4 regions of the Vibrio sp. SCSIO 43136 genome follow, and region 4 is predicted to be linked to each of the others. Evidence: predicted binding sites of a transcription regulator. Region 4 holds the regulator's gene; each other region holds the start of a gene.
The links. Region 4 encodes CRP, which controls carbon source genes, mostly activating them, when cyclic AMP is high. Its sites were predicted from a motif close to TGTGANNNNNNTCACA; they were not measured.

Region 1: the regulator CRP is predicted to act here: its motif matches at 1,748-1,763, upstream of udp (uridine phosphorylase).
Region 2: the regulator CRP is predicted to act here: its motif matches at 6,233-6,248, upstream of recB (exodeoxyribonuclease V subunit beta).
Region 3: the regulator CRP is predicted to act here: its motif matches at 5,947-5,962, upstream of deoD (purine-nucleoside phosphorylase).

The regions. Positions count from the first base shown of each region.
Region 1 is NZ_CP071848.1:1,065,735-1,073,470, forward strand. It holds gene J4N39_RS05070 (zinc/cadmium/mercury/lead-transporting ATPase) at 1-1,566, shown strand, start outside; gene udp (uridine phosphorylase) at 1,852-2,610, shown strand; gene J4N39_RS05080 (porin) at 3,071-4,135, shown strand; gene J4N39_RS05085 (DUF1887 family protein) at 4,310-5,473, opposite strand; gene J4N39_RS05090 (methyl-accepting chemotaxis protein) at 5,646-7,637, opposite strand.
Region 2 is NZ_CP071848.1:2,438,723-2,446,458, reverse strand. It holds gene dapD (2,3,4,5-tetrahydropyridine-2,6-dicarboxylate N-succinyltransferase) at 1-425, opposite strand, end outside; gene J4N39_RS11610 (YebG family protein) at 642-944, opposite strand; gene J4N39_RS11605 (YaiI/YqxD family protein) at 1,196-1,642, shown strand; gene J4N39_RS11600 (LysR substrate-binding domain-containing protein) at 1,639-2,529, opposite strand; gene recC (exodeoxyribonuclease V subunit gamma) at 2,705-6,118, shown strand; gene recB (exodeoxyribonuclease V subunit beta) at 6,330-7,736, shown strand, end outside.
Region 3 is NZ_CP071849.1:541,767-549,502, reverse strand. It holds gene J4N39_RS17170 (DEAD/DEAH box helicase) at 1-1,041, opposite strand, end outside; gene J4N39_RS17165 (Lpp/OprI family alanine-zipper lipoprotein) at 1,333-1,599, shown strand; gene J4N39_RS17160 (L,D-transpeptidase family protein) at 1,696-2,601, opposite strand; gene phrB (deoxyribodipyrimidine photo-lyase) at 2,594-4,012, opposite strand; gene J4N39_RS17150 (MerR family transcriptional regulator) at 4,030-4,827, opposite strand; gene J4N39_RS17145 (YbgA family protein) at 4,817-5,767, opposite strand; gene deoD (purine-nucleoside phosphorylase) at 6,075-6,785, shown strand; gene J4N39_RS17135 (lactate dehydrogenase) at 6,808-7,736, shown strand, end outside.
Region 4 is NZ_CP071848.1:266,703-274,438, forward strand. It holds gene J4N39_RS01265 (aspartate aminotransferase family protein) at 1-210, shown strand, start outside; gene astA (arginine N-succinyltransferase) at 308-1,327, shown strand; gene astD (succinylglutamate-semialdehyde dehydrogenase) at 1,338-2,795, shown strand; gene J4N39_RS01280 (DUF1338 domain-containing protein) at 2,806-3,597, shown strand; gene crp (cAMP-activated global transcriptional regulator CRP) at 3,704-4,336, opposite strand; gene J4N39_RS01290 (phosphoribulokinase) at 4,579-5,448, opposite strand; gene J4N39_RS01295 (YheU family protein) at 5,655-5,870, opposite strand; gene J4N39_RS01300 (hydrolase) at 5,827-6,846, opposite strand; gene J4N39_RS01305 (TIGR02444 family protein) at 6,857-7,321, opposite strand; gene J4N39_RS01310 (ABC transporter ATP-binding protein) at 7,318-7,736, opposite strand, start outside.

The sequences.
Region 1 (7,736 bases), 800 kb from region 4:
GAAGCTTATGCTGCTGGCAGAGCAAGAAGTGGGGTCAAGGCTCTGATGGCTTTGGTGCCGGAAAATGCCACTTTGGTGATAGATGGAAAAATGACCCAAGTGTCTGTACAAAGTCTAAAGCCGGGAGATGTGATTGAAGTTGCCGCTGGCGACAGGTTACCCGCTGACGGGACTGTATCGATGGGGGAAACCAGTGTCGATGAAAGCGCATTAACAGGGGAATCAGTACCGGTCGAAAAATCACAAGGAGATGCAATTTTAGCGGGTTCTGTCGTGGTAGATCGCTCCGTTCAAGTGACGATCACATCAAAGCAAGGGGAAAACGCTGTTGATCGAATTCTTCATCTCATCGAAGAAGCCGACGCCCGCAAAGCACCATTAGAGAGATTCCTTGATAGATTCAGTCGTTGGTACACTCCTTTAATGATGTTGGTAGCCTTGCTAGTCATGGTTATCCCGCCCACTTTATTTGCCCAGCCATGGGAAACATGGATTTACCGCAGCCTTGCAATGTTGTTGATAGCCTGTCCGTGCGCTTTGGTTATCTCAACACCAGCTGCGATTACTTCTGGCCTTGCGACAGCTTCTCGCCACGGGGCTTTGATTAAAGGTGGAGCAGCATTGGAATTACTCGGCTCTATTGAAACCGTCGCTTTTGATAAAACAGGGACCTTAACCAAAGGCCAGCCACAAGTCACCGATGTATTGCCATTTGCCCAATACAGTGCCGAGCGCATTGTTAAGTATGCAGCGTCGATAGAGGTTGGGTCAAAGCACCCACTGGCCTTAGCTTTGGTAGAGTATGCGAACTCAAAGCAGGTCGTATTAGAGCCAGCACAAGAGAAAACGGCCTTGGTTGGTGCGGGAATCAGTGGTTTGGTTTCTGGTGACGCAGTGACCATTTTATCTCCAACAAAAGTGAGCACGCCGCTTGCGACCCAAGTGGCGGAAGCAGTCGCTCGGTTAGAGCATCAGGGTAAAACCGTGGTGGTAGTGACTATCAATCAGCAAGTCGTTGCCGCTATTGCTTGGCAAGATACGCTGCGTGACGATGCAAAACGTGCGGTTGATAGATTGCACCAGATGAATATTAAAACTCTGATGCTAACCGGAGATAACCCAATTGCTGCTCAGGCAATGGCCGAGTCGATAGGTATTGGCTTTAAAGCGGGATTGATGCCACAAGATAAAGTGACTTATGTCGAAGCGTTAAGCGAAACTCATAGAGTTGCTATGGTCGGGGATGGTATTAACGACGCTCCAGCGATGAAATCTGCCACCATCGGCATCGCAATGGGCACAGGGACAGACGTTGCGCTGGAAACTGCTGATGCTGCGCTAACGCATAATCGATTGTTAGAGTTGCCATTTATGATACAGCTTTCTCGCTCAACGCTTGCCATCATTAAGCAAAACATCGCTTTGGCGCTCGGACTAAAAGGCGTATTTTTGGTGACCAGTCTATTGGGTTACACAGGGCTATGGGTTGCGGTCTTAGCTGACAGTGGCGCAACGGCGCTCGTGACACTCAATGCACTTCGTTTGCTTGCTGAGCCGAGAAACTGAGAGGAAAAGTGACTCTGTGACTTTGTACCCTAGGGCGTGTTGATGGCATAAAGTCAGCACGCCCTAGTCATTTTAGACCAGTGTTGACTACACTAAGTGCTGATAACTTAGACAAGTTTGCGTTAAAAGTGTGATGCAAATCGTTTAAACGTGTAATAACAGATGTAACAGCGGCTGTGGTCGTGAGTTGCGTCACGATTCCATAAAGGCTGCTGATGTAGAGTAGCTCCATTCCCTACTAATACCATGCGCATATTAAAAAGATAGCGTAATTAAGGAGCATATATGTCTGACACTGTTTTCCACCTTGGCGTTAATAAAGAAGATCTTGCTGGAGCAACCCTAGCCATTATCCCTGGCGATCCAGCTCGCGTACAAAAAATTGCTGAAGAGATGGATAACCCGACTTTCTTAGCAAGCCACCGCGAATACACGCTTTACCGAGCTGAGCTTGCTGGCAAGCCAGTGGTAGTATGTTCTACAGGTATCGGTGGTCCTTCGACGTCTATTGCAGTTGAAGAACTGGCTCAATTAGGGGTAACGACTTTCTTACGTGTAGGTACAACAGGTGCGATTCAACCGCATGTTAATGTTGGCGATATGATCGTAACGACAGGCTCGGTACGTTTGGATGGTGCAAGTTTACACTTTGCTCCTATGGAATTCCCTGCGGTTGCAGACTTTGAAATTGCTACTGCGATGAAAGCTGCGGCGGAAGAGAGTGGGGCGGCGGTTCATACTGGTGTTACTGCATCAAGCGATACTTTCTACCCAGGCCAAGAGCGCTACGACACTTTCTCAGGTCGTGTGGTTCGTCGTTTCCAAGGTTCTATGCAGGAGTGGCAGGACATGGGTGTGCTGAACTTTGAAATGGAGTCAGCGACTTTGCTTACAATGTGTGCAAGTTCGGGTCTAAAAGCGGGCTGCGTTGCAGGCGTTATCATCAACCGTACACAAAAAGAGATCCCAGATCACACTACACTGAAAGAAACGGAAGCTAGGTCAATAAAAGTGGTAGTGGAAGCTGCTAGAAAAATGCTATAGACCGATACAATTTCCTAACAAACAACGGGCTTTTAGAGCCCGTTTTTTTTGTGCTGTGATTTGTGTCTCATTATTGAATTTATCATTTATAATGAGTTTCCGATGGGTTTTATATGATGTTTTTCCGTGCTACTGGAGTATTTTGTGTGAGTAAAAATGCTAGATGGTGGTGTTTTTATCTATTTATGCAATTGGTGGGGTTCTTGTTAATAAAGAGGTTGGTGAGTTTTATATCACCGAGTTTCGTATTTGAGACTGCATAATTACGCGATTGTATTTGAAGTATATACTCTAGATCAATCTGCTGGTTTTTTAATCTAAAAATAAATAAATTAGATGTTTTTAGGTATTTTGTTGCGATATCCTGCTGCTTGTTACGGTTTCATTACTTTGCTAGTTTACTCCTGAGCTCACCTAGGAAGGGTGAGGACAACAACAAAAAAGTAAACAGGATAGTTAAATGAAAAAGTCACTATTAGCAGTAGTAATCCCATCTCTAATGGCTGCAAACGCAGCAGTCGCAGCTGAAATCTATAAGTCGGAAGAAGGATCTGCCGAGTTTTATGGTCAGCTTCGTGCACAACTACACAAAAACGACGGTGAAGAACTAAAGTATGCAAACGGTTCTTCTCGTATGGGTGTAAAAGGCGAGTACGTTCTTGTTGAAGGCATCAACGTATTCGGTAAGGTTGAATACGGTGTGAAAGCCGCTAAAGACCTAGATAACCGCCTACACTACATGGGTGTAAGTGGTGATTTCGGTAAAGTAACAGTCGGTCGCCAATGGGTAGTTTCTGATGAAACTTGGGGCGCTGATTACTCATACTGGTTCGGTGGTTCTGGTCTACGTCACGCAACTCTTTCTGGCGCACGTCACGATGCTCTTATCAAGTACAACTACGATAGCGATGCATTCTGGCTAGCAGCTAACTACGGTATGGACAACGACGGTGCTAACCAAGAGCTAGCAGAAGTTTACGCTGGTACTTCTTTTGGTGACCTAAGCGTTCACTTTGGTGGTGGTCGTAACACTTCTAATGGCCATGAAATTGGTGAATATGAAGCTGCGATTGATCCAGGTGCAAGTGCAGATATCACTGAGACTAAAAAAGCTACAGCAGATCTTCGCAACACATACTTTGAAGGTACAGCTGAATACTCTATCGGTGATGCAACCGTTGGCTTTACTTACTACAATGCAAAACTTGAGCGTCTAGATAAAGAAGGTCAAATTGATGAGAATGCATTCTCTCTAGCAGGTATGTATTCACTTAACGACAAAGCGACAATCTACTCTGGTTACGAGTACGTTAAGCAAGAGTCTGGTGATGAAGATGGTAACGGTAAAAACTTCTACCTAGGTACGGTTTACAAGTTCAACTCTTGGTCTCGCGTATTTGTTGAATACCAATTCGCAGACGGTCAAACAACTGGTTTCAAGAACAGCAATGCTGACGTAACTGTTACTCCAACAGTGGTAGATAAAGCAAGCAACTTTGTTGTAGGTGCGCGCGTATACTTCTAATCGCACCAACCACAACTTTTCTTTTTGCCCAGCCTAGATAGGCTGGGCTTTTTTAGTTTCGGTAAACGGTAAACGGAAATCGGTTTAAGGGATTAAGGGAAAAAGGGTGCAAGGGCATAGAGAAAGAAAAAAGACTCTGGGTTTACAGAGTCTTTGTTTATTGAGAACAGAGGGTTAGGCTAGTTCGTCGTAGCCGCCGGCTTCTTGGAACCAGGCTTTTAGGTAGTGTTTGAGGTTTTTTAGCTCGTCGGGGCCAATTAATGCCAATCCTAAGTCTTCCGCACGGGTAATGTCGTTGTGACGTAGTGGGCGGAAGCTTACTAACATCGCACGGGCCTGAATACCGCCGAGTAAGTCACGTAACGATTCGAGCTTGTAAAGGGTATCGTCACCATCATCTCTCATGCCTTTGGTTTTACACTCGATGATGTGTAGCTTGTTGTTCACAACTGTCGCTACATCAAGTTCATTACGCACTTCGCGCTCGCCAAGTTGACGATATACTTGAACGTTAAGAGAGCGGTCTTGAATGGTTGGCATCTCGTCTTGGATCTGTTTGACCGTACTATGTACTAGAGTTTCTAACCACTCTCCATTAGAAAAACGTCGAGCGTCTTCGCTAGCAAAGGTTAAAATGCCGCTGTTGTAACTCGCAAGTTCAGTCTTGACCAAATCTTGAATGAGCATATCCAGCTCTTTATAGCCTTGCTGCTTCTCTGTCAGTGCCACATCTAGCTTTTGCTCTTTTCGGCATGTTGTTGCTAGGTAGTTCAGAGTTGCGAGGCCTGGCCCAAGCTCTAACGCATTGCTTGCCCAGCGCTGGCCTAGTTCGTGCAGTTTACGGTCGAGATTTTCAGGGATTTCGATATCAGTAAATTCAGCACGTGCGCCAAAGATGGTCAGATACTCTTCGATTTGGATATTGTCTTGTACGTGGGTCTCAGGACCACCGCTTGGGTATAGCCAGCATAGCTTGTCACTAAATGGCTCGACCACAAAGATCGGCCAATGGTAAGTACGAAATACTTCATAAACAGACAGTAGTCGGTGTCTTAGGCCACAGCTCGCATTTAGCTTCACTTCTTGGCCACGCTGTTTTAAATCTTCCGCCAGTTGTTGAACTGATGCCTTAATAGCGGAAGTATTTACCACAGAGGGGATTTCATAGAACTCGGATGTTATGTCACGTTTGCCCAAAACGGATGACAAGCGCTGATACATATCTTGTTGGCTTTCGTCACCGATGAATACGATGTGACTACTCACTGTGCGCTGGTCAAACAGGGGGGTGATCAGTCGAACTGGGTCTTGATCGATAATACCTACGTGTACGGCCATATCTTTTCCTCAAAAATGATGACCTGCTGGAAAAAGGGAAGTTGTTTACTTTTGAGTGGGTAAGTAAACAGAAAAAGTCAGCAAGTACCTATAGATATAAGGACAACCCATATAAAAAACAAGGGCAACCTATTGCTTAGATTGCCCCTGAGTGTAACGAAGTGATACCGACTTATAGTTTAAAACGGTGAACGATGTCGCTTTGAGTGCTTGAAAGTTGAGTGAGGTCTTCACTTACAGACGCAATCTGTTCCATCGCGCTGTAACTGCGGTTGGCGATGTGATTAATCTCTTCCAAGGTGCGTGCGATGTCAGAAGTGGTCACACGCTGCTCATCAGCTGCCTGAGTAATGTGGGTACTCATTTGGCTGATCTCTAGAATAAGGGCTTGGATCTCTTCCATTGCACTGTTGGCTTTAGAAGCTTGAGAGACAGACTCTTCCATATCGTTCATACAGCTTTCAATCACATTGCCTGCAACCTTAGAGCTGGATTGAAGATTACTGATCATACTTTCAATTTCAGAAGTTGATTGAGTAGTCTTCATTGCCAACACGCGAACTTCATCTGCAACCACCGCAAAGCCTCGGCCTTGCTCACCCGCACGGGCCGCTTCAATAGCAGCGTTAAGTGCTAGTAGGTTGGTTTGTTCAGCAATGTTACGGATTACATCAAGAATAGAGCCGATTTCAGCACTCATGCGTTGAAGATCACCGACTGCCGTGACTGATTCAGTCAGGCGAGTTTCAAGCTGGTTAATCGTGGTGATGTTAGCGCTCATCACTTGGCGACCAGACTCTGAGGCTGCCTCGACTTGGCGGACCATATCGGTTGAACTTTGAGCGCTTTGCGCCACTTCACTCACTGATTGCTCCATTTCGGTCATAGCCGTAGCGACATTCGCCGTTTGATTACGTTGGCTATTGAGTTGCTCTTGGGCTTCTACCGACGTTTGACGGTTTGATGTTGATACTGAGGTTAGATCTTCTGCCGCTTCATTAAGCTCTTGCAAGATTTCGTGCAGACTATCGGCCAGTGTATTGATATGTCGACCGACTTGGCTAAATTCGTTGTTTCGGCGAATTTCGATGCGTGCTGTCATGTCATTCTTGGTAAGACTCTCTAGAGCACTCATGATGCGAGTCATCGGCTCACGAACACTATGAGCAATGTGCCAACCGATACCAATAGCAATCAAAGATACCACTATACCGATAGCGATCGCTTGAAGTTGACCTTCATCGTAAACCGCACTTGCTTCGGTTAGTGACCCTTGTAGTTGTGACTCTGCCGTTTGGTTGAAAGTATCCAGCAGTGCCATAGCCTGATCGATTTGCGTCGCTAGCGTTGCGATGTTGTTGTACAGCGCATCTTTAGCATTCAAGTATGCGTAGTGTTGATCCAGTACGCCACCTGGCTTACCGATATCTTGACTGAACTGCTCAACTGGTTCATCAAAAGCATTTTTTAAACTTGGCAACTGAGCCGCTAAGCCGCGGTAAGCGTAGTTTAAGTGGGTAACCGCTTTTTTGTTTTTTAGTACCGCTTCCTTTACAAAGGTTGCATCGCTGCTAGCAAGGGCGTCAGAAGTCACGACTTCAGCATCTTTGAGCTTTATAAAGTAGCTTTTTGCCATCAACTTAACCGAGATCTTATTCTGATCATCAACATACTCTTTCATGCCAACGTTCAGTTCGGTTTGCAGTTTTTGGAAGCGGCGTGTTGACTGCTGAACTTGCTCTTGAGCAACAAACATCGCTTGGTAGTTGTTCATCGCTTCAACCGCTTCGGTGAAGTATTGCTCTTCAAGTGCTTTAAGCTCTTGAACACGCGGAGCGATAGATGGAGTATTCGCCGCCACTTGCTCTAAAGAGGCAAGGGTTTGTTTAAAAGCATCTTGCGCTGCAATAAAGCTCTCACGGGAGCTAGCCATGCGCTCTTGGTTTTGTGTGGTGAGGAAGTCTTTGAAAGACTTGTCAGCAGAAAGTAGACGCACACTGGTTTGGTTTGATAAAGAAACCAAAGGTAATGAGCGTTCAGAAACTGTTTCAAAGTTCGAATGGATTTTATCCATGCCTCCTAGCATGATGACGATTGTCGCGACAAACAACACTACGATGAGTGTGAATCCGGCATACATCCGTCGGATCACTGATCCTTGCATTTGTATCTCTCCGTTACTTCGTAAATAAAAAAGGCGAAAGACAAAAGGGTCTTTCAAAAACAAGTAATTCATAATAAGCCTTACAGACAAGGATTACTT
Region 2 (7,736 bases), 990 kb from region 4:
ATAGGCCCTTGGTTTGTCCATGCGATGTTGTGCAGAAGGCCGAAGATACCGTCTAGTACTGTGCCGTGTGGCTTGACTAGACGATGAGAGATAAGTTGTAGCTTAAGGAAACCCTCTGCCACTGACTCAGGCTTTGCATCTGACTCAAGGATAACTAACACAAGAGGCTGATCTGAGTTTGCAGCTTTTGCTGCAAAAGTTGCGTTGACCGCTTGGTCATTAGCTTCGAAAGCCGCTGCTAACGCTTGAGCTTGAGATGCTTCAATTTCAATCGCTTGGTTACCACTTTCGTAGCCCGCTACTTCAGCCAGAGCTGATACTAGTGCATCACTTGGGTTAAGCACTGGTGCAGGGAAGAATGCTTCGATGATCTTGCCATCACGGTTTTTAGTCGCGCTACCAAACGCCAAAGAAAAGTGTGCCATGTCAGGTCTCCATTAATAGTTGTTGAGCTTGCAGCTATTCCATTGGGAGCTGCAATCTTAAATTGGTTTAAAAGCATCATAGAGAGCATCGCTGAAGGTGAAAAGGTCATTTCAGCCGATCGTCTGCCAATCGATATGAGCTGTCCGATGAGCGATATAATATCGCTAGAAAGAAAAATAGCCAGCAATGCTGGCTATTTCATAAAAACTTGAGGATTATGCAGCGTCTTCGCTTGCTTCATCTTCTTGAGCAACATCAGCAACCGCTTTAGGCTTTGCTGGCGCTTTACGTTTCTTCGCACCTAGTGCGTATAGTACGTCTTCTTTATGTTTTGCTAAGTAAAGCGATAGCTCTTCTTGCTTGGATTCATCTTCGATAAGCTCACTCTCACCCAACAGGGTAAATAGCTCATCGGCCATATCCAACATTTTGTCATAAGCGTCGGCTTCAGCCTTAGAGGTAAAAGTCATCTTTTCTTCTCCATTGCGCTCCACCACGTACTTGACGATAACAGCCATGGTTTATCCTCATAATATTAAAAATCTACTGGGTGTTTATACAGATTCAAGCAAATAAAGTCCAGTTGGAGCGGGAGAGTTGTGGGGGAAGTCGGGAAACGGCGAACGGCATGTCGGTAAACGTATAGGTTACTTTTTGTCACTGTCCGTGCCCTTGGCCGTGAGCGCAGCACCCGTTTACCGTTTACCGAAATCAAGCGTCCGAATATGCTAAGATACTCGCAAATTTCCCAACCACCACCGAACCCTTTATGAAAATCTACGTAGACGCTGATGCTTGCCCTGTGGCTATTCGTGAAATGATTGTGCGTGCGGCGCACCGTACTCAAACAGACACCTTGTTTGTGGCCAACCAGTTTTTGCGTTTAGCTCCGTCGCCTTATGTAAAGATGCAGCAAGTGCAAAGTGGCTTTGATGTGGCAGATAATGAGATTGTTCAGAAAGTGGAAGCAGGGGATCTGGTGATCACCAGTGATATTCCACTGGCCTCTGAAGTGATTGATAAAGGTGCACTGGCATTGAGTTCACGTGGGGAGTTGTTCACCACTGAGAATATTAAATCTCGTCTTAATATGCGCGACTTTTTAGAGACGATGCGCAGCAGTGGTGTACAAACAGGAGGACCAGCGCCTTTAGGTCAAGCAGATAAACAAAACTTTGCTAACCAACTTGACCGTTGGCTGGCGAAAAAACGCTAGTATTCACCTTGCCAAGCGGCACAGAACTTCAAGAACTGCGCCATCAAAGGGCTTTGATAACGCTCTTTATGATGTAAGAGCCAAAACCTTCTTTGCATATCGAGTGGCAAGTTTAGGGCGACCACTCGACCATCTTCAATTGCCCAGCGCGCCGAGCGCATTGATAAGCAGGCAAGTCCCAAGCCAGCGCTTGCGGCATTAATGATCGCTTCTGTGGTATTCAGCTCAAAGGCTTCATGCCAAGTGTCTATTCTGGGGGCGATTCTTTGCAAGAAAAACTCCCGGCTGCCTGAGCCTGACTCGCGTAATATCCAATCGGAGTGTTCCAACGAGCTGGTGGTGAGCGCTTCTTGATTGGCGAGTGGGTGGCTTGCGGCGGCAATCACACACATGGTGTCATCAAACCAAGGGGTGGCGATCAGTTCTGGGTGATGGGTTTTGCCCTCGATGAAGCCCACATCTAACTCATAGTCGAGTAGCTTTTGGCAAATTTGGGCACTGTTAGAGATAAACAGTGCCTGATTGGTGTGCCCACAATCGAGACGAAAATCTTGCAGCAAAAAAGGCACCACCTGATTGCCAATAGTATCACTGGCACCCAAGTGCAGCGCCCCGGTTAAGGGTTGGTTGCTGTTAAACAAGCTGGAGATATCGTCTGAGCGATGCAAGGGCTCGTCGGCCAACGGCAGCAGCTTTTTACCTTGGCTGTTGAGCACCAAACGATTATTGACCCGATCAAACAGGGATTGGTCGAGCTGCTTTTCAAGCTCGGAGAGTGCCATGCTCACTGCTGCTTTGGTCAAAAACAGCTTTTCTGCTGCTGCGGTAATGGTTCTTTCACGAGCAATCGTGACAAACACGGTCAGTTGTTTAAGCGAAGCCGCCATAGGTTCAACATCTCTTAACAGTGGGAAGCTCAATGTAAACTTTGCTGAATATTTTTCAAAGCACAAATTGAGTGCTTTTTTGTTCAGTTGAACGCTAAAACGAGCCTTGGCTTGGGCGAATTTCTTATGCCTGTGTTACTCTCAAATGATTCAAATTCTGAGAAAATAGCCTCTAGTGTTTACTGTATATCACTCCAATCAAGTTGACCTACTCAAGTCGTTGCTGGTGGAACTAATCCGCATCGAGCCGATTTCTCATCCTTTTAAATCTGAGCAAATACTGGTGCAAAGTCCGGGTATGTCTCAGTGGTTAAAAATGGCGCTGGCTGAAGAGTTCGGTGTGGCGGCAAATATCGACTTCCCCCTACCTGCGACCTTTATATGGGACATGTTCACCAAAGTCTTGCCAGATGTTCCCAAGCGCAGTGCTTTCAATAAAGAAGCCATGACATGGAAGCTGATGACGCTATTGCCACAGCACCTAGAGCAGCCGCTATTTTCTCCACTCAAACGCTATTTGGACAATGATACTGATAGCAGCAAACTTTATCAGTTGGCAGAAAAAGTGGCCGATATCTTCGATGGCTATCTAGTGTATCGACCAGAGTGGATTGCTGCATGGGAGCGAGGAGAAGATGTCGCTGAGCTAGAAGAGGAGCAGCCTTGGCAGCCAATTCTATGGCGGGAACTTTATGAGCAGACATTAGAACTTAAGCAGTCGCACTACCATCGTGCCAACATGTATCAAGACTTTATTGCCCACCTTGATAAGTTTGAACAAGGTGATATGCAGCTGCCTGAACGTCTGTTTGTGTTTGGTATTTCTTCATTGCCGCCAAGGTATATGGACGCTTTAAAAGCATTAGGTGAGCACATCGATGTGCATTTGATGTTTACTAACCCTTGCCGGTATTACTGGGGTGAAGTGCGAGACCGTAAGTATCTAGCGAAAGTCGCCGCACGTTCACGCCAGCATGTGGAGTGGAAGCAAGGAGAGCTTAGCTATCAGGGGGAAACGCCACAGCTTAAAGGTTCAATGGAAGAAAACCTGCACCTGCAAGAAGTCGGCAATGGGCTTCTGGCTTCAATGGGAAAACTAGGGCGAGATAACCTTTATCTGCTTTCCCAGCTAGAAGCGCAAGAAGTCGAAGCGTTTGTCGACGTGGATAATTCGACTCTGTTGGGGCAGATCCAAAGTGATATCTTGAACCTGACCGAGCATCAAGATGATGACAAGCTCACAGATAGCTTGCACAAACAAGTGGTAGCGGAAAATGACAGCTCGCTGCAACTGCATGTCTGTCATAGTGCCATGCGTGAGGTTGAGGTGTTGCACGACAACCTGCTGGCAATGTTTGAAAAAGACCCGACTCTCAAACCCCGAGATGTGATTGTGATGGTGGCGGACATCAATGCATACAGCCCAGCCATCCAAGCCGTATTTGGTAATGCACCGGGCGAGCGCTACATTCCATTTTCTATCTCAGACCGTAGCGCCACTCAAGAAAGCCCACTGTTGAATGCATTTCTTCAGTTATTGGCATTGCCGCAAAGCCGTTGTGAGGCATCAGAGCTGCTTGAGCTACTCGAAGTTCCTGCGATCTCTGCTCATTTTGGTTTTGATAATCATCAGTTTGAATTGGCCAAAACTTGGATTGAGCAAATGGGCGTTCGTTGGGGGTTAGATGATACTACTTCTGGCTCGTTTGATTTGCCGACCTTGGGTCAAAACACTTGGCTGTTTGGTGTGCGTCGAGCGCTGCTGGGCTACGCCATGCCTGAGCAAGCCGGTTTGTTTGCTGATGGAGCAGGGGCCATTGCGCCTTTCGATGAAGTACAGGGTATGGACGCAGAGCTTGCAGGCAAGCTTGCCCACTATGTAAGTACCTTAATTGAATACCGTCAGAGACTGGATAAAACCCAAGCAATCACTTTGTGGCGAGATGTGCTTTACTGCATGTTAGATGATTTCTTTGCCCCAGATTTGCAAGATGAACTGGCGCTAAAACACATTCGTGATGCAATAAGCCATTTGGATGAGCAGTTGGAAGATGCTCGTTTTGATCAAGCGATAAGTCCGAGTGTGATCCGTAGTTACCTTGATGATAGGCTCTCTGGCAGTCGAGTCAGTCAGCGTTTTCTCGCTGGGCAAGTCAACTTCTGTACCCTGATGCCAATGCGTTCGATTCCTTTTAATCTGGTCTGTTTACTTGGGATGAATGATGACGCTTATCCTCGCAGCGTACCGCCAGAAGGGTTCGATTTGATGGTCGGTCGCACTCGAGCAGGGGATAGGTCGCGCCGTGACGATGACCGCTATCTGTTCCTAGAGGCTTTACTTTCAGCTCAACAGTCACTGTATATCAGTTATGTCGGTCGTTCGATTCAAGACAATAGCGAGCGTATTCCTTCGGTATTGGTCACCGAGCTTATGGAGTATTGCGCTCAGAACTACTGTTACCAACAAGATCAAGGTTTGGATGTGGATCGCTCAGGTCAAGCCTTGGTGACCAGTTTGACTCATCATCACGCCATGATGCCGTTCAGTCCAAGTGCATTTACTGGTGCGCAACCGAGTTACGCACGCGAATGGCTGCCTGTAGCTAATCGAGAAGGTAAAGCCAGTGACGATTTTAACCATGCACTAGAAGATGCATTTTGGGATGTCACACCACCCTACACACTAGAGCTGGCAGAGCTTCAGCGTTTTTGGCGTTTGCCTGTGCAGTATTTCTTTAATCGTCGACTTAAGGTCTTTTTCTCTGTACCGAAAGCGGCGCTGGAAAGTGAAGAGCCGTTTACTCTAGGCGGATTGACCAGCTATCAGCTCAAGAACGAGCTGCTGCAAGCAAAATTGGCAGAGCCAAATAATCCAGACGTTGCAACCACATACTTTGATGGCCAAAAAGCTCAAGGACGCTTACCCGTAGGTGCTTTTGGAGAGCTTGAGTTTCGCTCAGTAAGCAAACAGGTAGATGACCTATTTAGTACCATCAATGCACTGATTTACACTCCTCAAGAGGACGTTGAGGTGGCACTAGCAATTGAGGTTGAAGGAGAAGTTTGGAACCTCAGCGGTTGGTTAAAGCAGATCTATCAATCAGGCATGTTGCGCTATCGTGTGGGTAGTATTCGTTCTCAAGACATACTGGCGGCGTGGATTGATCACCTGTGCTTGGCGGCGACAGGCGAGGCTAAAAAAACGCATTTGATTGGCTACGCTAAAAAAGAAGGTGTGGTGCATTATCAATTTGCACCAATGCCAAAAGAAGAAGCCACCCTTCGACTTGCCGAATTGCTGAGACTCTATCGTTTAGGTTTGACCCAGCCGTTGGCTTACTTCCCTAAAACCGTATTGGCGGGATTGAGCGAATGCGTAAAACAGGGTAAGTGGTTAGATGACAAACAAGAGTCAGCACACAAAAAAATGGCGGCTGCGTTTGAAGACGGCTTTTTTGTTGGAGAAGGTAGCGATACATATATCCAACGCATTTGGCCACAATGGGATCAAAGCTTGTCAGATGAGGTTTGGAAAACAGCTGGATTGGTCATGCAGGCCGCTATGTTAGCGCTTGAAGAGCAAGAGTAGGGTGGTGGTCGCCAGCAAATCATTATTATGTGTAGGGTGCTTGCTGTACGACCACAGGGTCAGAGGTACCCAAATTCGATGCGAGAGATATTAGTGAGAAAATGATACTCATGCCGTGAGCGAGATCGCATCAACTACGCATAAAATCAGCCAAAACGTTGGACGTTTTAATTTTTAAGTGATTGATCACATTTGGTTAGAAAGAATTCCTATGACATCGGTAACAAATAGCCCGAGCGCACTCAATACCATGACTTTTCCGTTGCATGGCGCTCGTTTGATTGAAGCCTCTGCTGGTACGGGCAAGACCTTTACCATTGCTGGTCTGTATTTACGCCTGCTGCTTGGGCACGGCAGTGATGATAGTCGCCATCAAATGCCACTAACAGTCGATAAGATCTTGGTGGTGACTTTTACCGAAGCAGCAACAGCTGAGCTTAAAGACAGGATCCGAGCTCGCATTCACCAGGCTCGCTTGGCTTTTGCTCGCCAACACAGCGAAGACCCTGTGATAAAGCCACTGTTGGAGCAAGTGCAAGATAAGGCCTATGCTCAGCAGCTACTGCTCAACGCCGAGCGTCAAATGGACGAGGCGGCCATCTATACTATCCACGGCTTTTGTCAGCGCATGCTAACGCAAAATGCTTTCGAATCAGGCAGTCGTTTTAACAATGAGTTTGTCACTGATGAAAGTCAGCTTAAAGCGCAAGTCGTGGCCGATTACTGGCGCAGACACTTCTACCCGCTAGGCTTGGAGCTATCTACCCAAGTTCGAGATTACTGGACAACGCCACAAGCCCTGTTAACTGAAGTCGCCCCTTACCTGACTGGCAGCGAAGTGAAATTTAATATCTCACCACTACAAGGTGGGTTGGAAGCGGCTCACCAAGAGCAACTCGCCTCTATCAAAGCGTTAAAAAGTTTATGGCGGGAGTCGCAAGACGATCTGTTGGACATTATTGCCTCATCAGGGGTGAACAAACGCAGTTACACCAAGAAATCTTTGCCCAACTGGTTTGAGCAAGTATGCTTGTGGGCTGCAGATGACAACACAGGTTTACGCCTACCTAGCAACATAGAGCGCTTTGACCAACAGGTTTTAATCGATAAAACGCCAAAAGGCGAGCCGCCTCGCCATGCCGTTTTTGTCGCTATCCACGAGTTTCTAGCGAATTCATCGAGTCTGAAAGAGCCACTTCTATCTCATGCCGTGGTGGAGTGTCGTGCCATGTTGGCAAAAGCCAAAAGTGAGCGTAACTGGCTTTCATTTGATGATCTATTGACCCAGTTAAGCGCTGCGGTCGATCTGGATGAACAAGGTCTGCTTACTGAGAGGATACGTAAACTGTACCCGGTGGCTATGATCGATGAGTTCCAAGATACCGACCCTCTCCAGTACAGCATTTTCAGTCGTATCTATCTGCCTGACAACCAGTGCGGCTTGTTTATGATTGGCGACCCTAAACAGGCGATCTATGCGTTTCGTGGTGCAGATATCTTTACCTATATTCGTGCCCGCAATGAAGTGAGCGATCACTATACCTTAGGCACAAACTGGCGCTCGACGGCAGCGATGGTGTCGGCAGTCAACGGGATATTTGCTCACGCAGATAAACCT
Region 3 (7,736 bases), on a different replicon from region 4:
AACACGGTGCACGTATTCTTCGGTATGCTTAGGCATATCAAAGTTAATAACGTGAGTTACATTAGCGATATCCAGACCACGAGAGGCAACATCGGTTGTCACAAGGATTTTGAACACGTGGCGCTCAAACTGACTCATGATGGTGTTACGTTTGGTCTGATTCATGTTACCACTAAGAGCGATAGCTTTGAGCTGACGCTCATTAAGCAGATCAGTTAGACGATCAGTATCTGCACGTGTGGCAGTAAAGATAATTACCTGACGGTATTCAGCTTCATCGATAATACGATTTAGGATCGCTTCTTTATGATCTAAGTGATCACATAGGTAGAACTTCTGGGTGATATCACTGTGCTGTTCATTTGAAGAACCCACAGAGATGCGCTTAGGATCACTAAGCATCTCAGAAGCCATATCACTCACTTCTGCGTGATCCAGCGTTGCTGAGAACATCAAGGTTTGACGACGACGGTGTTTTGCCGCTTTATGGATACGTTTAAGCTCTGGTGCAAAACCAAGATCAAGCATACGGTCAGCTTCATCTAGCACTAGCGTTTCTAGGCCATCAAGAAAAAGCGAACGGTGCTCTAGGTGGTCAGCAAGACGACCTGGAGTTGCGACGATAAACTTTGGGTAGCGGCGCAGTGCTTTTACCTGGTCGTTAAAGTTCTCACCACCAACGACAAGTGTGGCTTCGTAAGAAAGACCGTTAAGCATAGAGCGAAGCTCTGTAAACACCTGCTTTGCCAACTCACGGGTTGGAGCAAGAATAACACCACGTGGGTCTTTCGATGAAAATGCTTTAGTCTTTAGAGATTTGTGCAGCATCGGAAGCACAAACGCTAAGGTTTTGCCCGAGCCAGTTTTTGATGATGCCAATAGATCTTTACCAGCAATCGCTACAGGTATCGCTTGACGCTGGATATCAGTAGCACTAGCAAAGTCGTAGTGCTTTAGGGTTTTCAATAGGCGGTTATCAAGACCCAAATCTTTAAATTGCAAAGGATTCTCCGAACAGTTTGATGATGGTAAGCCACCCATTTCAACACGAACTATGGTACTGGCTGCCAAGTAGCCCGCAATGATACTCCCTTTAAGAAAAAAGGGGTATAGATCACATAAAAAAAGCATCGATTTATAACGATTAAATCGCACTAAAACTTAGATATCGTAGGATAAGGCTGAAGTTTTGGGGAGTTTTTTAACCGAATTCTCAATAATCCCACATCGATCACGCAATTTATGCCATATTATTAGTGGGTAACGAACTATCGCTGGATTCAACCGGAAAGAAAGGATGGTTCGTTTTTCTATCCAACAAGGAGTTTAAAGATGAGCAAACAATTTATTCTTGCAGCTGGTGCTTCCGTTCTACTTTTGGCTGGTTGTTCAAGCAGCCCAGATCCAATGGCTGAAAAAATTGACAGCCTAGCAAACCAAGTTGAGCAGCTATCACAGCAAGTTCAGACCCTTCAATCAGGCCAAAACCAAGCAACAATGCAAGCTGAGAAAGCGGCGAACGCTGCCATGTCTGCTCAAGAAGAAGCAGAGCGTGCTAACGATCGTATCGACAACATTGCTCAGTCTTACAAAAAATAATTAAGGCGAACTGACGCTTGCGTCACTTGCTCCAATAAGAAAGCCAGCGTAAAAAACTCTCACGCTGGCTTTTTGTTTGGCGAAGTTTGTGTTCACCTACAGTGGTGGGGTTGCAATTTCAATCGGCACGCCGTTTTGAACTTGAATCACCGCACGAGCTTTACTGTTAGATATCCCAAACTCGTCCATCCACCATTCCAATTCCATCGGTAATACTAATTCTTGTTTGTCACCGTTACTTTCCGTCAATGGCTCATGCGCTTCCATAAACACGCTTCTGTCGGGTTCTAATGTCACCTTGACTGGCTGATTAATGATCCGTACTTGAATACCTTTAGGTACTTGACCAAACAACCATTCGATATCTTTGGGCTCCATTCGAATACAGCCAGCACTCACCCGAAGACCGATACCGAAATCCTTATTAGTCCCGTGGATCAAATACTCACCTCGTCCGTACGCCAATCGAAGCGCATAATCTCCAAGCGGGTTATCGGGACCTGCGGGAACCACTTTGGGTAGATCAATGCCTTTCTCTTCTAGATACTCTTTACGAATTGAGGCCGGTGGCGTCCAAGTCGGATTTGGAATCTTCACCGAAACGTGGGTTTTCATTTGCGGTGTATCGCGCCCGATACGTCCGATGCCAACAGGAAACACGTGAACTTGGTTAGTGCCTTCTGGGTAGTAATAGAGCCTCAGCTCTGGCAAGTTGATCACGATACCTTTGTACTCAACGGGGGGAAGAATGAACATGGAAGGGATCGTCAGCACGGTGCCTTCGGCAGGTAAAAATGGGTCAACCCCGCGGTTTGCCGCCATCAAAGAGAGAAAACCAATATCGTAATCTTTGGCGATTTGGGCGAAGGTCTCTCCTTCCCCGACCAAGTGACGTTGTACTTTCCCCACGATACGGCTGCCATCTTTTGGCAATTCAAATTGAGCTGCAAAGCAACTGCCTGTCAGCAGCAACAACGCAAGCACGCTCCATGTTTTACTCATTACCCATCTCTTTGGCTTGTTGATACATCTCTAAGGCTAATCCTCTTTGTATGCTGTGATCAACTATTGGTGAAGGATATGCGAGATCCTGACACCCCTGCCAAAGCCAAGGTTTATGGATAAATTTGTCTGGCACGCCAGATAGCTCTGGCAACCACCTGCGGACGAACTCCCCATTAGGGTCAAATTTTTCCCCTTGGGTGATCGGATTGAAGATACGAAAATAAGGCTGTCCATCACATCCCGTTGATGCTGACCATTGCCAGCCGCCATTATTGGCAGCAAAATCTCCGTCGATTAGCTGGCTCATGAAGTAGCGCTCCCCTTCTCGCCAGTTTATTAATAGATCCTTAGTGAGGAAACTCGCCACAATCATGCGCAGACGGTTATGCATCCAGCCAGTTTGGTTGAGCTGCCTCATGGCCGCATCCACTATAGGATAACCCGTTGCCCCTTGTTGCCACGCTAAAAGCCAGTCGTTACGAGAGTGCCAGATAATGTTTTCACTCCACTTCACAAAGGCTTCTCCTTTGGCAAGTCGAGGCTCAAAGACCAGTAAATGCTGGTAAAACTCACGCCAGATCAGCTCGCTCAGCCAGGTGTGCTCTCCTTCACCCAGCTCATCAATATTTCGAACATTGAGTAGCGACACCAAACATTGCTTGACGGAGATTGCACCGATAGCTAAGTAGGGAGAGAGTTGACTCGTGGCCGCTTGACTCGGAAAGTCACGACGCAGCTTGTAGTCGGGGGCTGACAGCTCAACAAACTGGTTCAGTCGGCTCGATAACGCTTGGTCATCTACAGGGTAAGCATCGCTACTTCCATCGCTCTCAGGAATATTCTCAGTCCAGCCTTGTGGTAGCTGGGGTAACTTGGCTTGTTGCCTTACTGCCTCTGGTGCAGTCACAGAGCATTCATGCCAAAGAAACTGCTTTATCCAAGCCTTTTTAAAAGGTGTAAACACCTTGAAGTAAGCGCCTTGTTGATTCATTACACTGCCCGGCACCATAGCGCAACGGTCGTGATACCAAAAAATCTCGATGTCGCTTGCCGCAAGCTTGCTATCTAGTAATGCATCTCGGCGGGATTCATCGATGGGATACTCTAGATTGCTGTGAATTGCACTTACACCAACTGTTTCAGCGAGCGTCGCCACAGCCTCCGCACTATCTGCGTAGGTTGGCAAGGATGAACAAAGTAGCGGGATGCCCAACTCAGCGAGAGACTGTTTGAGGCAATGTAATCGTCTATAAGTTAGGTCTGTCTGAATAGGGGCTACATTATGAGACTGCCAAGTTAATGGCGTAGCGGTATAAACCGCCACCACTGGCTGCCCCGACTTAATCGCTTGCAAAAGTGCGGGGTTATCAATGGTACGTAAGTCTCGTCGAAACCAAATTAATTGCATATCAACCCCGATTGAGTCTAATTGAAATGTAGTGTAGTCAGCAGTTCACAAGCCTCGAGCTCACAATTAACCTGCTGTTTTAGCTCTTTGATATTGCTGACCAACTTAGCAGGGATATCTTGGCTGGCATAAAAATAGACGGCGGTGTACAACTCTGTCGCCAGCATATCCTTAAGACCGCCAAGGTCTTCAACGGACTCGATTAAAACCACTCTATTACCTTGCTCGACCTTCTGAACCAGCTCCATACGAGCGTGGATTGAACCAAAAGCATCAAAGCTAACCATCAGGAGCTTATTTTTTTTGCCAGCCTTGTTTTCTGCGTCGACAATTTTTCCAACGACACTAGTCACGACAGAGTTAAAAAGCCCTAACTGCAGAGACTTTTGACTGTTCTTGACCACTTCCAAAGTGGTTAAAATAGGCTTTATTGCTTGCTCGATGACGATATGGCTTGGGTATTCTTTAAAAATGCCGCTCAATATCTGTTCGCTCTTGGTGTACTGCAGCTTTGCAATCGCAGCCAAGACTGATTCAACTTCTGCAAGCTGTGGCGCTTCATCTTGCTGCTCAAAAACTGGAGATGAGTCCGAGTTGAGTAGCTCTTTGACTTTACCAATGGATACGCCTTTCTCTAACCAGCTCTGAATCGTCTTTATTAATTCGATATCGGCATCAGAATAAAGACGATGCCCTTTCTCAGTGCGTTCTGGCTGAACCAAGCCATAGCGGCGCTGCCAAGCTCGTAGTGTGACTGGCTTTACGCCCGTTTTTTCTGAAACATCTCGTATTGCGTATTTTGGTTCACATCCCATATCTTAAACGTAACTCCTGTGGGTAAGGCTGAAAGAAACACTGCTGGGACAGATACTCGTCAGGGTGAAGACTCAAATGGTGCTTGATCAGAGTCAACGGGGCGAGTAACGGAGAAATACCGCTACGATAATCCAAAATCAATTCCGCTAGCTCTTTCTTTTGCTGCTTGTCCAACGAGTTTTTCAAATATCCTTGCAAATGCATCAAGACGTTAGTGTTTGTCTTGCGGTTGGCACGGTGTTTCAAGGCATTCATAAACAGCAATCTATATTCATTGATAAAAGAATCAATGTCTACATCACCCAAGTTTGCAACTAAGCGACCGAGTTCCTTGTAGGACTCTGGGTGGTGCGCCATCAAGGTCAACTTGTAGCGAGAGTGAAATGCAACGACCTTACCAGCGGTTGGGTTGTCACCCATGGTTTGATAAAAGTCACTCAATGCAAACACGCGTAGAATGAAGTTCTCTTTCAAGTATGGGTCGGTCAAGCGGCCATCTTCTTCAATAGGTAACCAAGGCATGTGCTCGATCAGTTTTTGTGTGTACAAACCTACCCCAATTTTCTCCGCATTATGCTTTGAGTAGACTTTGACTTTCTCCATGCCACAAGTTGGAGAGTTGCGACATACCACGTAGCCACACAGTTGCTCATCAATCAACTCTCGTGCCTTTTGGTCGGAAAATGCCACCATCTTATCGGTATGTTCGTTGTCTGTATTCTTCGTCTCGACCAAAGCAATGCGTTCCCCTTTAAATTGCAAACGAATGGTTGGTCTTGGTACCGACATACCGATCGCCACTTCAGGGCATATCGGCATAAACTCTACGTAGGGGCTGAGCTCCTTAGAAAGAAATGCGCTGGTCTTGTGACCAGAGTCGAAACGAACTTTGTGGCCAACGACACATGCGCTCACACCAATCTTAATTACGTTTTCCATAACTCACCCTCTACAAGTTTTTTGTTTGTACAACTTTTATAGCACAACCCTAAAAGTTGTACAAACATTTATCATGTACAACATGAGTTTTCTCTGTACAAGTAAGCAAATCGATTGCCTTCCCCCTTTCAACAGAATTAGTTATCAATGACCAAAAAAAAGTATAACCTCAGTGTTTTTGTGACAACCGTCGCAAGGAGCTCCTGTTTACAAGGCTAATATTGCATCCAACGAAACAACTTATTTCAACAATATTGGTAATACACTGTGCTCCTTCCACAGTTACCAAGCAATGGAGTTCAACTTTATGGCTACCCCACATATCAATGCACAAGCTGGTGATTTTGCAGAAACTGTTCTGATGCCAGGTGATCCACTACGTGCAAAGTACATCGCAGAAACCTTCCTAGACGATGTAAAGCAAGTATGTGACGTTCGTAATATGTTTGGCTACACAGGTACATACAAAGGTAAAAAAGTATCTGTGATGGGCCACGGCATGGGCATTCCTTCGTGCTGCATCTACGTTCATGAGCTGATCGCAGATTACGGCGTGAAGAACATCATTCGTGTGGGCAGCTGTGGTGCTGTACGTGATGACGTTAAACTGATGGACGTTGTGATCGGTATGGGTGCTTCTACCGACTCTAAAGTTAACCGAATCCGTTTTGCAAACCATGACTTCGCAGCCATTGCTGACTTTGGACTGTTAGAAGAGTCTGTAAAACAAGCCCGTGAGCTAGACGTACCAATCAAAGTGGGCAACATCTTCTCAGCTGATCTGTTCTACACACCAGAGCCAGAAATCTTCGAAACGATGAAGAAGCTAGGCATCTTAGGCGTCGATATGGAAGCCGCTGGTATCTACGGTGTAGCCGCAGACCTTGGTGCAAAAGCGCTAACTATCCTTACCGTATCTGACCACATTCTACGTGGTGAGAAACTTTCTTCTGAAGATCGCCAAAAATCGTTCAATGACATGATGAAAGTTGCTCTAGAAACGGCGATCAATATTTAAGAATTATCCCGAGGGGGCGATTGTGTCGTACGACCAACTACCAAAGGACGCCGAAGGTCTGCAACTCAACTTTTGTAAAACATTGGCGTGTGACAACTTTGGATTGAGTGATGCAAAGCATTATGTTTTGCAGCACGCAAACCCAAAGCGTCCAGCGATGGTTTGTCGAGAATGCGGTGCTTTCCCCCCCTTACTTAATAATCAGGAGGTCGTTAACGAACTGACGCGTTTACGCCACGTTCACAGCGACGGCCTTCCTGCCTGCCGAAACCCTGAGTGTGATAGCTTTGGTAAAACGGTACATACCCACAAACATCTCTACCATTCATTTGGCTTTAGCGGCGATCGTCAGAGATACCGCTGTAAAGTTTGTCAATCGACCTTCGTTGATAAATGGTCGGGAAGTAATGCCAAGATAACCCTGCAAGAAGTTTTGCTCGGTTATCTGTTCACAGGCTATTCGGTACGAGAAATCTGCCGAAAACTTAGCATCAACCCAAAAACCTTTTACGATCACGTTGATCAAATTGCTAGTCGTTGCCGACGCAAACTTGCGATGTTTGACGCTCGCTGGTTAAAGCACGCCGATAGCTTTACCTTGGCCTCTCAATACACCCCGCTACAACCAAAAAGCAATAATGGCGTATTTTGGTTTGTTACCTGCGACGCAAATTCTGGCTATGTACATAGTCAGCACGTGAACTACTCTTTTGATGAAGAGCCTCAAGGCACTGAACTACACAACCCTTATGAATTTCCCGCTCGCTTTGTTTCGAGTGAATATTCTCCTGAAGGTGCAGCGCTACCGAGCACCAACAGCGACAACCTACGCCAGAAAATTGACCATAAGTATCAACAAATTTTGGCGCGTGGGAATGTCGAAGATCCTATGGGTAACCTCGCCGCTTTCAATCACCCATCAAAAGGGGCACTGATCAGGCCGCCATACAC
Region 4 (7,736 bases):
CGTGGCCAAGGTCTATTGCTGGGAGCAGCACTCAATGAAGAGTGGCAAGGACGTGCTCGTGACGTGCTCGTAGCCGCAGGTAAAGAAGGCCTGATGGTTCTCGTTGCTGGTGCTAACGTGGTTCGCTTTACACCATCACTAGTGATCAGCGATGAAGAGATCGAGCAAGGTCTAGCGCGTTTAGAAAAAGCGATCGCTTCACTGGTATAGCGGATAGTCTATACCTTGGGGAGCAACCCAATAAATACAAAAGGCAGGTGAGTATTGCAGTATCACCTGCTTTAACTTTGCATCGGAGGGATTTGAGATGCTTGTAGTTCGCCCTATTGCAAAATCCGACTACGAGGCGCTGCATACGTGCGCTGTTGAGTCAGGACATGGATTTACTTCACTACCGGTCGATGAAACCTTGTTGACCAACCGAATCGATCACTCGGTCTATAGTTTTGAAAAGCCAGAGGTAAGTGAACCTGGCGATGAAGGCTATTTGATGGTGGGCGTTGACTCCGAGACGGGTGAAGTCGCAGGCACCACAGGCATTGAAGCCTCCATTGGTTGGGATGTTCCTTTTTATACCTATCATATCAGTAAAATTGTTCACAGCTCGCCAAAACTGGGGGTGAACAATGTGGTTAAGTTACTGACGTTTGGTAACAACTACACTGGATGCAGTGAAATCTGCACACTGTTCTTACGACCGAGCTTCCGTCACGGGCTGAATGGTCGTTTGATGTCTAAATGTCGCTTCCTAATGATGGCCGAACACCCGCAGCGCTTTTCAGAGACCGTTTTTGCTGAAATGCGTGGTGTTTCTGATGCTGAGGGTAATTCCCCATTTTGGAAGTGGCTGCAAGACAACTTCTTCTCAATTGAATTTACCCAAGCTGATTACCTTACAGGGGTGGGCAAGAAAGGCTTTATCGCCGATCTGATGCCAAAACTGCCTATTTACGTCAACTTGCTGAGCAAAGAGGCGCAAGCGGTGATCGGTCAGGTTCACGACAACACAAGACCAGCCCTTAAATTATTAGAAAACGAAGGCTTCAGTTGTCGCGGTTACGTCGACATCTTTGACGCAGGTCCAACGGTGGAGTGTGACCTACGCAATATTCAGGCAGTTCGCAACTCGTTTCGCGCCAAAGTGGTGGTCGGAGAGCACACTAGTGCCAAAGATTTTCTGATCGCTAATACCGATTTTGAAGGCTTTAGAGCGGTTGCCGCCCAAGCGGCGTATGACTCTGAAGCGAATAGTGCCATTGTTACGCCAGAAGTGGCCAAGGCACTGAATATTGAATCGGGTGATTTTGTCCGTATGTTGGCTCAATAAGGAGAGAGCGATGACTCAGTGGATTGCAGGTGAATGGCTCAAAGGAAAAGGTGAGAGCTTTCAATCGCTATCACCGTACAACTTAGAACCGGTTTGGCAAGGCGAGGCAGCAACACCAGCCCAAGTGGAAGAGGCTGTTATTGCGGCGCGTAAAGCATTTATCGACTGGAAGAAGCGCTCCTTTGCTGAGCGTGAAGCCATTGTGTTGGCTTTTGCCGAGAAGGTAAAACAAAACAGCGAAAAGATCGCACAAGTGATCGCTAAGGAAACGGGTAAGCCTATCTGGGAAACCCGCACTGAAGCGGCCGCCATGGCGGGAAAAATTGCGATATCTATCCGTGCTTATCACGAACGCACTGGAGAGCACGCCAAAGAAGCAGCAGGAAACCAAATCGTGTTGCGTCATCGCCCGTTAGGGGTGATGGCGGTGTTTGGCCCATATAATTTCCCAGCGCACCTACCCAATGGTCATATTGTGCCAGCGTTGCTTGCAGGCAACACCATCGTCTTTAAGCCTTCCGAGCAAACCCCTTGGACTGGTGAGTTAGCGATGAAGCTATGGCAAGAAGCAGGATTGCCTGATGGGGTGATTAATCTGGTGCAGGGCGCCAAAGAAACGGGTGTTGCTTTGGCTGAGGCTAAAGGTATCGACGGCGTACTCTTTACAGGCAGTGCCAATACTGGCCATATCCTGCATAAGCAGTTTGCGGGTCAACCGGGCAAAATGCTGGCGCTAGAAATGGGTGGCAATAACCCGATGGTGATTTCAGACGCCTACGGTGATTTGGACGCATGTGTGTACACCATTATCCAATCGGCCTTTATTAGCGCAGGGCAACGTTGTACCTGTGCTCGCCGCCTATACGTACCTGTAGGGGATAAAGGGGATGCATTGCTAAACGCTTTGGTTACTGCCACGACTAACATTGCCGTAGACCAGCCGTTTGCTGAGCCAGCACCATTTATGGGACCACAGATCTCAGTGGCAGCCGCACAATTTATCTTAGATGCACAATCTCGTTTGCAGCAACTTGGTGGTTCAAGCTTAGTTGAGGCGAAAGCGGGACAAGCGGCATTTGTCTCACCGGGGATTATCGATGTGACCGCCATCAGTGAACTGCCGGATGAAGAGTATTTCGGCCCATTACTGCAAGTGGTGCGTTATCAAGGATTAGAGCAAGCCGTAGAGAAAGCTAACGATACTCGCTTTGGTTTATCCGCAGGTTTAGTCTCCACCGATGATGCCGAGTGGGAATACTTTGTTGACCATATCCGAGCTGGCATAGTCAATCGTAATCGTCAGTTAACTGGTGCCAGCGGTGATGCCCCATTTGGTGGTCCTGGAGCGTCAGGTAATCTGCGCCCTAGTGCTTACTATGCTGCGGATTACTGTGCTTACCCAATGGCATCGATGGAAGGCGAAGCGCCAGTGCTTCCTGCCACCTTATCGCCGGGTGTTCGCCTATAAAGGAGTGTTTATGAACCCTGAAGTTATGTTTGAGCGTTTATGGCAAGACTACATTACTCGTATGTGTCCATCTGCGCACAAAGTGCATCAACTGTTGACCGAAGATGAACCTTTGATCAACGACCACATTGCGTTGAGAACCTTCGCTTTAGCTCCGGTTGGGCTAGAAGTGCTCGCCAAGCCATTTATTGATATGGGTTATGAGCAAGGTGGCGAATACCACTTTGAGGCGAAAAAGCTCTATGCCAAACACTTCCAACACCCAGACCCTAACTTGCCGAAGGTATTTATTAGTGAATTGTTGATAGAGCAGTGCTCAAGCGAACTTCAGGCGATAGTGCATCAGTTAATTGGACAGCTGGATTCTGGTGACTTTGACGATGGTGCATTTCTTTACTCTGGGCGACCTTGGACCTTGAGCTTCGAGCACTACCAGCAACTGGCACAAGAAAGTGAATATGCAGCATGGCTGGCAGCACACGGTTATGGGGCTAACCATTTTACCGTCAGTGTGAATCAATTGACTCAGTTCGCAGAGGTTCAAGCGGTCAATGACCATTTGAGCCAAGAGGGTTTCACCATCAATAGTGTCGGTGGTGAAGTGAAAGGTTCAGCAGAGGTCTTGCTTGAGCAGTCTTCGACCATGGCTGATAAAGTGGTTGTACGCTTTGATGATGGTGAACAAACCATTCCTGGCGGCTTTTACGAGTTTGCTAAGCGCTATCCATCAAGTGATGGTGAGCTTTATCAAGGGTTTGTTGCCGCCTCTGCGGATAAGATATTCGAAAGTACCGACCAGTAAAAACCAGTATGAGTAAAGTTAGCTGTCACAAACTAACTTTCATGAATAAAAAAAACCACCAAACAATGTTTGGTGGTTTTTTAGTATCTTGGTCAGATTTCGTTAATTAGCGAGTGCCGTAAACAACGATAGTCTTACCGTGAGCAGAAATCAGATTTTGCTCTTCTAGCATCTTCAAGATACGACCCACGGTCTCACGAGAACAACCAACAATTTGGCCGATTTCTTGACGAGTGATCTTGATTTGCATGCCGTCTGGGTGCGTCATTGCATCAGGTTGCTTCGCTAGGTTAAGTAGCGTCTGTGCGATACGGCCCGTTACGTCTAGGAATGCTAGGTCACCCACTTTTTGGCTCGTCACTTGTAGGCGGCTTGCCATTTGCGCTGAAAGGCGCATTAGGATGTCTGGGTTAACCTGGATAAGCTGACGGAACTTCTTGAAAGAAATTTCAGCAACTTCACAAGGAGTTTTGGCACGAACCCAAGCGGTACGCTCTTGGTCTTCTTCGAAAAGACCTAGTTCACCGATGAAGTCACCTTGGTTAAGGTAAGACAAGATCATCTCTTTGCCTTCTTCATCCTTGATAAGTACAGCAACAGAACCTTTTACGATGTAGTAAAGAGTCTCTGCTTTTTCACCGGCATGGATCAGAGTACTTTTTGATGGGTACTTATGAATATGACAGTGTGAAAGAAACCATTCTAATGTAGGGTCGGTTTGAGGTTTACCTAGAACCATAATTTTTCACTTCCTCTGCAGGGTATGCTCAGCAGCTTCCGTACGCACTGAGCCAGATTTGATCTGGTCAACTAGCATAGGACGTCGGACGCCACGCTGCAAGCTATCTTGTGTCTCGATAAAGATAGTAACGTGTTTCCGAATCCATTTCTTGACTTTGATCGGGGCTCAACCGTGATCGACTACGCAAAAATGTGCACATCATCACGGCTTGAGGATATTTTTTATACAGTGTCTCACGATTAGCCAATTTTACCGGTTTCAATCAGCTGAACCAGCATCGGCTGCACGATGAGCTCCATAGCAAAACTCATCTTACCGCCAGGCACGACAAGTGTGTTATGTCGCGACATGAATGAGCCGTCAATCATAGATAGCAGATATGGAAAGTCCACGTGTTTCATGCCACGTAGGCGGATCACCACAAAGCTTTCATCCAAACTTGGGATGCCTTTTGCGTTAAGTGGGTTTGAGGTGTCGACCGTAGGCACACGCTGGAAATTGATGTGTGTGCGGGAAAATTGCGGTGTGATGTAATTGAGGTAATCATCCATCGAACGAACGATGGAATCCATCACAGCTTCTCTCGAATGACCACGATCTCGGGTATCACGCACAAACTTTTGAATCCATTCAAGGTTGACGATGGGTACCATGCCAATCAGAAAATCGACGTGTTTAGATACGTTCACATCCCCATCAACAACCCCGCCGTGCAGTCCTTCATAGAAGAGCACGTCACTGTCTTCAGGCAGTTGCTGCCAAGGGGTAAATGTGCCCGGCATTTGGTTGTAAGGCACCGCTTCATCGAAAGTGTGTAAGTAACGACGCACTTCTCCCTGACCTTCCTCACCAAAGCGGCGGAAAAAAGCTTCAAGGGCTGGGAAGTCATTCGCTTGTGGACCAAAGTAGCTGATATGGCGACCTTGTTCTTTGGCTTTACGGATTTCAACGTCCATTTCTGGGCGGGTGTAGCGGTGAAAGCTGTCTCCTTCAACCCAAGCCGCTTTGATGTCCATCATGTTGAACATTTTGCGAAAGGCTTCAGAAGTAGTGGTGGTTCCTGCACCTGAGGAACCGGTCACCGCAATGATAGGGTGTTTAGCTGACATTGACGAACCTTGTCTTTATTATTCCATTTTTGAGTTTGTGTGCATAAGCCAATCAGAAGCTCGATCCACTCTCCCCCTTTCTAAGGGGAAGGAGCGAATATTGCGCTTTTATTATGCCCTGCACACAAAAACATATAGTTGAACTATCTTAGTTGAACTCAACCTGTTTGCACAATCAGAGCGGTAAGACTTCGGGGTGGCGCAAATTATGCTCTTGCAGGGTTTACTTGAATATCCACCGTCTCATGTAGCTCAGAAAAGACGATAACGGCTTGGCCGGACGCTAGCTGGCTTTTCACTTGGGAAATTTTGTCATCAAGAGAAATTTCTTGCGAGCCGTAATCTGTGCCTTCGCGTAAGACGAACTCTTTGATCAAGTTATCCAGTGTTTCTGACTCGATCTGTTGCCACGGAATTATCATTGTTGACCTCTTTACTAACAAATGATGCGTAATAAGCAGGAAGCGCTTCTTCTAGCCACAAGCGGGGTTGCCATAGTGTACCAGTGACAAAGCCAACGTGCCCGCCTCTATCCAGTAGTTGATATTCAATATGGTCAGGCAGGGCAAAGCGAGGGATCACCGCTTCAGTCATGAAAGGGTCATCTTTCGCATGGATCACTTGCAGCGGCACTGAGACCTCTTTAAGTCGCTGTAATCCTGAGCATTGCTGGTAATAGTCGTTGGCACCATCAAAACCGTGTAATCTGGAGGTTAGCAATTCGTCAAAGTCGATCAAGCGTTTGAGCTTAGTGATGTGCAGCTCATTAACGCTGAGTTCTTGATTGATAAGTGGTAGCTTGCGAATGGCATTGCGCTTGAGTGAGCCAAGTAAATACTCTCTATATACTTTGGAAAAACCCTGTTCGATGCGTTCAGCACAGGCAGCAAGGTCAAGTGGCGCTGATACCACGGTTGCGGCAGATAGGAGAGGTTGGTGTTTATACTCAGCGAGATAGTTGACCAACATATTGCCCCCCAAAGAGACGCCTACAGCGACTTTGTCTTGAGTTGGGAAGCGCTTATCTAGCTGCTCGAGAAAGTAACGAGCATCTTGCGTTTCACCACTGTGGTAGGCTCGGGCCTTACGGTTCGGCTCACCGCTGCAGCCACGAAAGTGCATCATTACTGATAGCCAGCCTTGCTTGGCAAAAGCGCGCATCAAACCATTGGCATATGGGCTGTCGAAGCTGCCTTCTAAACCATGAAATAGCACAAACACTGGCTTATTTTGGGCAGCCTTAGGTGACTCACTCCACGCCAAGTCAACAAAGTCACCGTCTGGTAACTCAAGCCGCTCGGTTACTGGGTGGAATAATGCCCTGCGGCGCAGCATTCTTGGCAACAGGGTTTGAACATGTGGATTTTTAAGCCCGATTGGGGCACGAAAAATAGTCATAACGTCGGCTCTATATTTGTGCTGGTCGGGAGAATACGTCAATGAGGTGGTCTGCTCCTAACTGTTTGCAGTAGAGCCGAGTCAGTGACGGAGTAGCGTTGGGTTTTAACGGTAAATGGTTGATGCAGTCGACAAGGTCGGATTGCTGCTGTTTTTCCAATTGCAGTTCAAACTGCAATGCTTCTCGGTAAGTGGTATCAGGGAGTTGGGTTTTGAACTTTTTACGCAGCTCACGATAGCTTAGTAGCAGTGTCTCTGTGCGAGCGAGGCAGGTATGCAGTGTGGGCCAGTGTTTATCATCTAGCCCCAATGCTTGTTCATCTAGCCATTTCAGCAGCAAGACCAAATTGACGTTACCGTGATAGTGGTTTTGCAAATGTAGGCACGCCTCGGCGATCTCCCGCACACCGTAGTATTGCAGGCTAAATTGCCATAGCCTTTCTAGGGTGAGGGAAGGGGCGTGCTCTTGACTCATTGCTGGGTAAACTCCGTTTCCATTTGCTCAAGCTCCTCTTGAGCGGACATCCATTCCATCTCGACCTCTTCAAGCTCACTTTTGGCGCTGGCTTGTAGGGCGAGTACTTGGTTAAGTTTAGCTTTATTTTCAGCTTGGTACAGTTCGGTATCTGCTAACTGGGTTTCAGCCTCTGCAAGCTTTTGGCCTAATTTATCCATCTGAGTTTCGAGTTTTGTCAGATTTTTGCGAATTGGTGCGGTGAGCTTACGAAATTCAGCTTCACGTCGCTTTTGTTCTTTCTTCGCAGCGGCACTGTTTTGAGTATTTTTCTCTGGTGCGTTGGCTTGCAGTTCTTTTTTCTCGACTTTTTGTTGCTCGGTCAGCCATTTGTAGTAGTCGTTTAGGTCACCGTTAAACGGCGCAACTTGGCGGT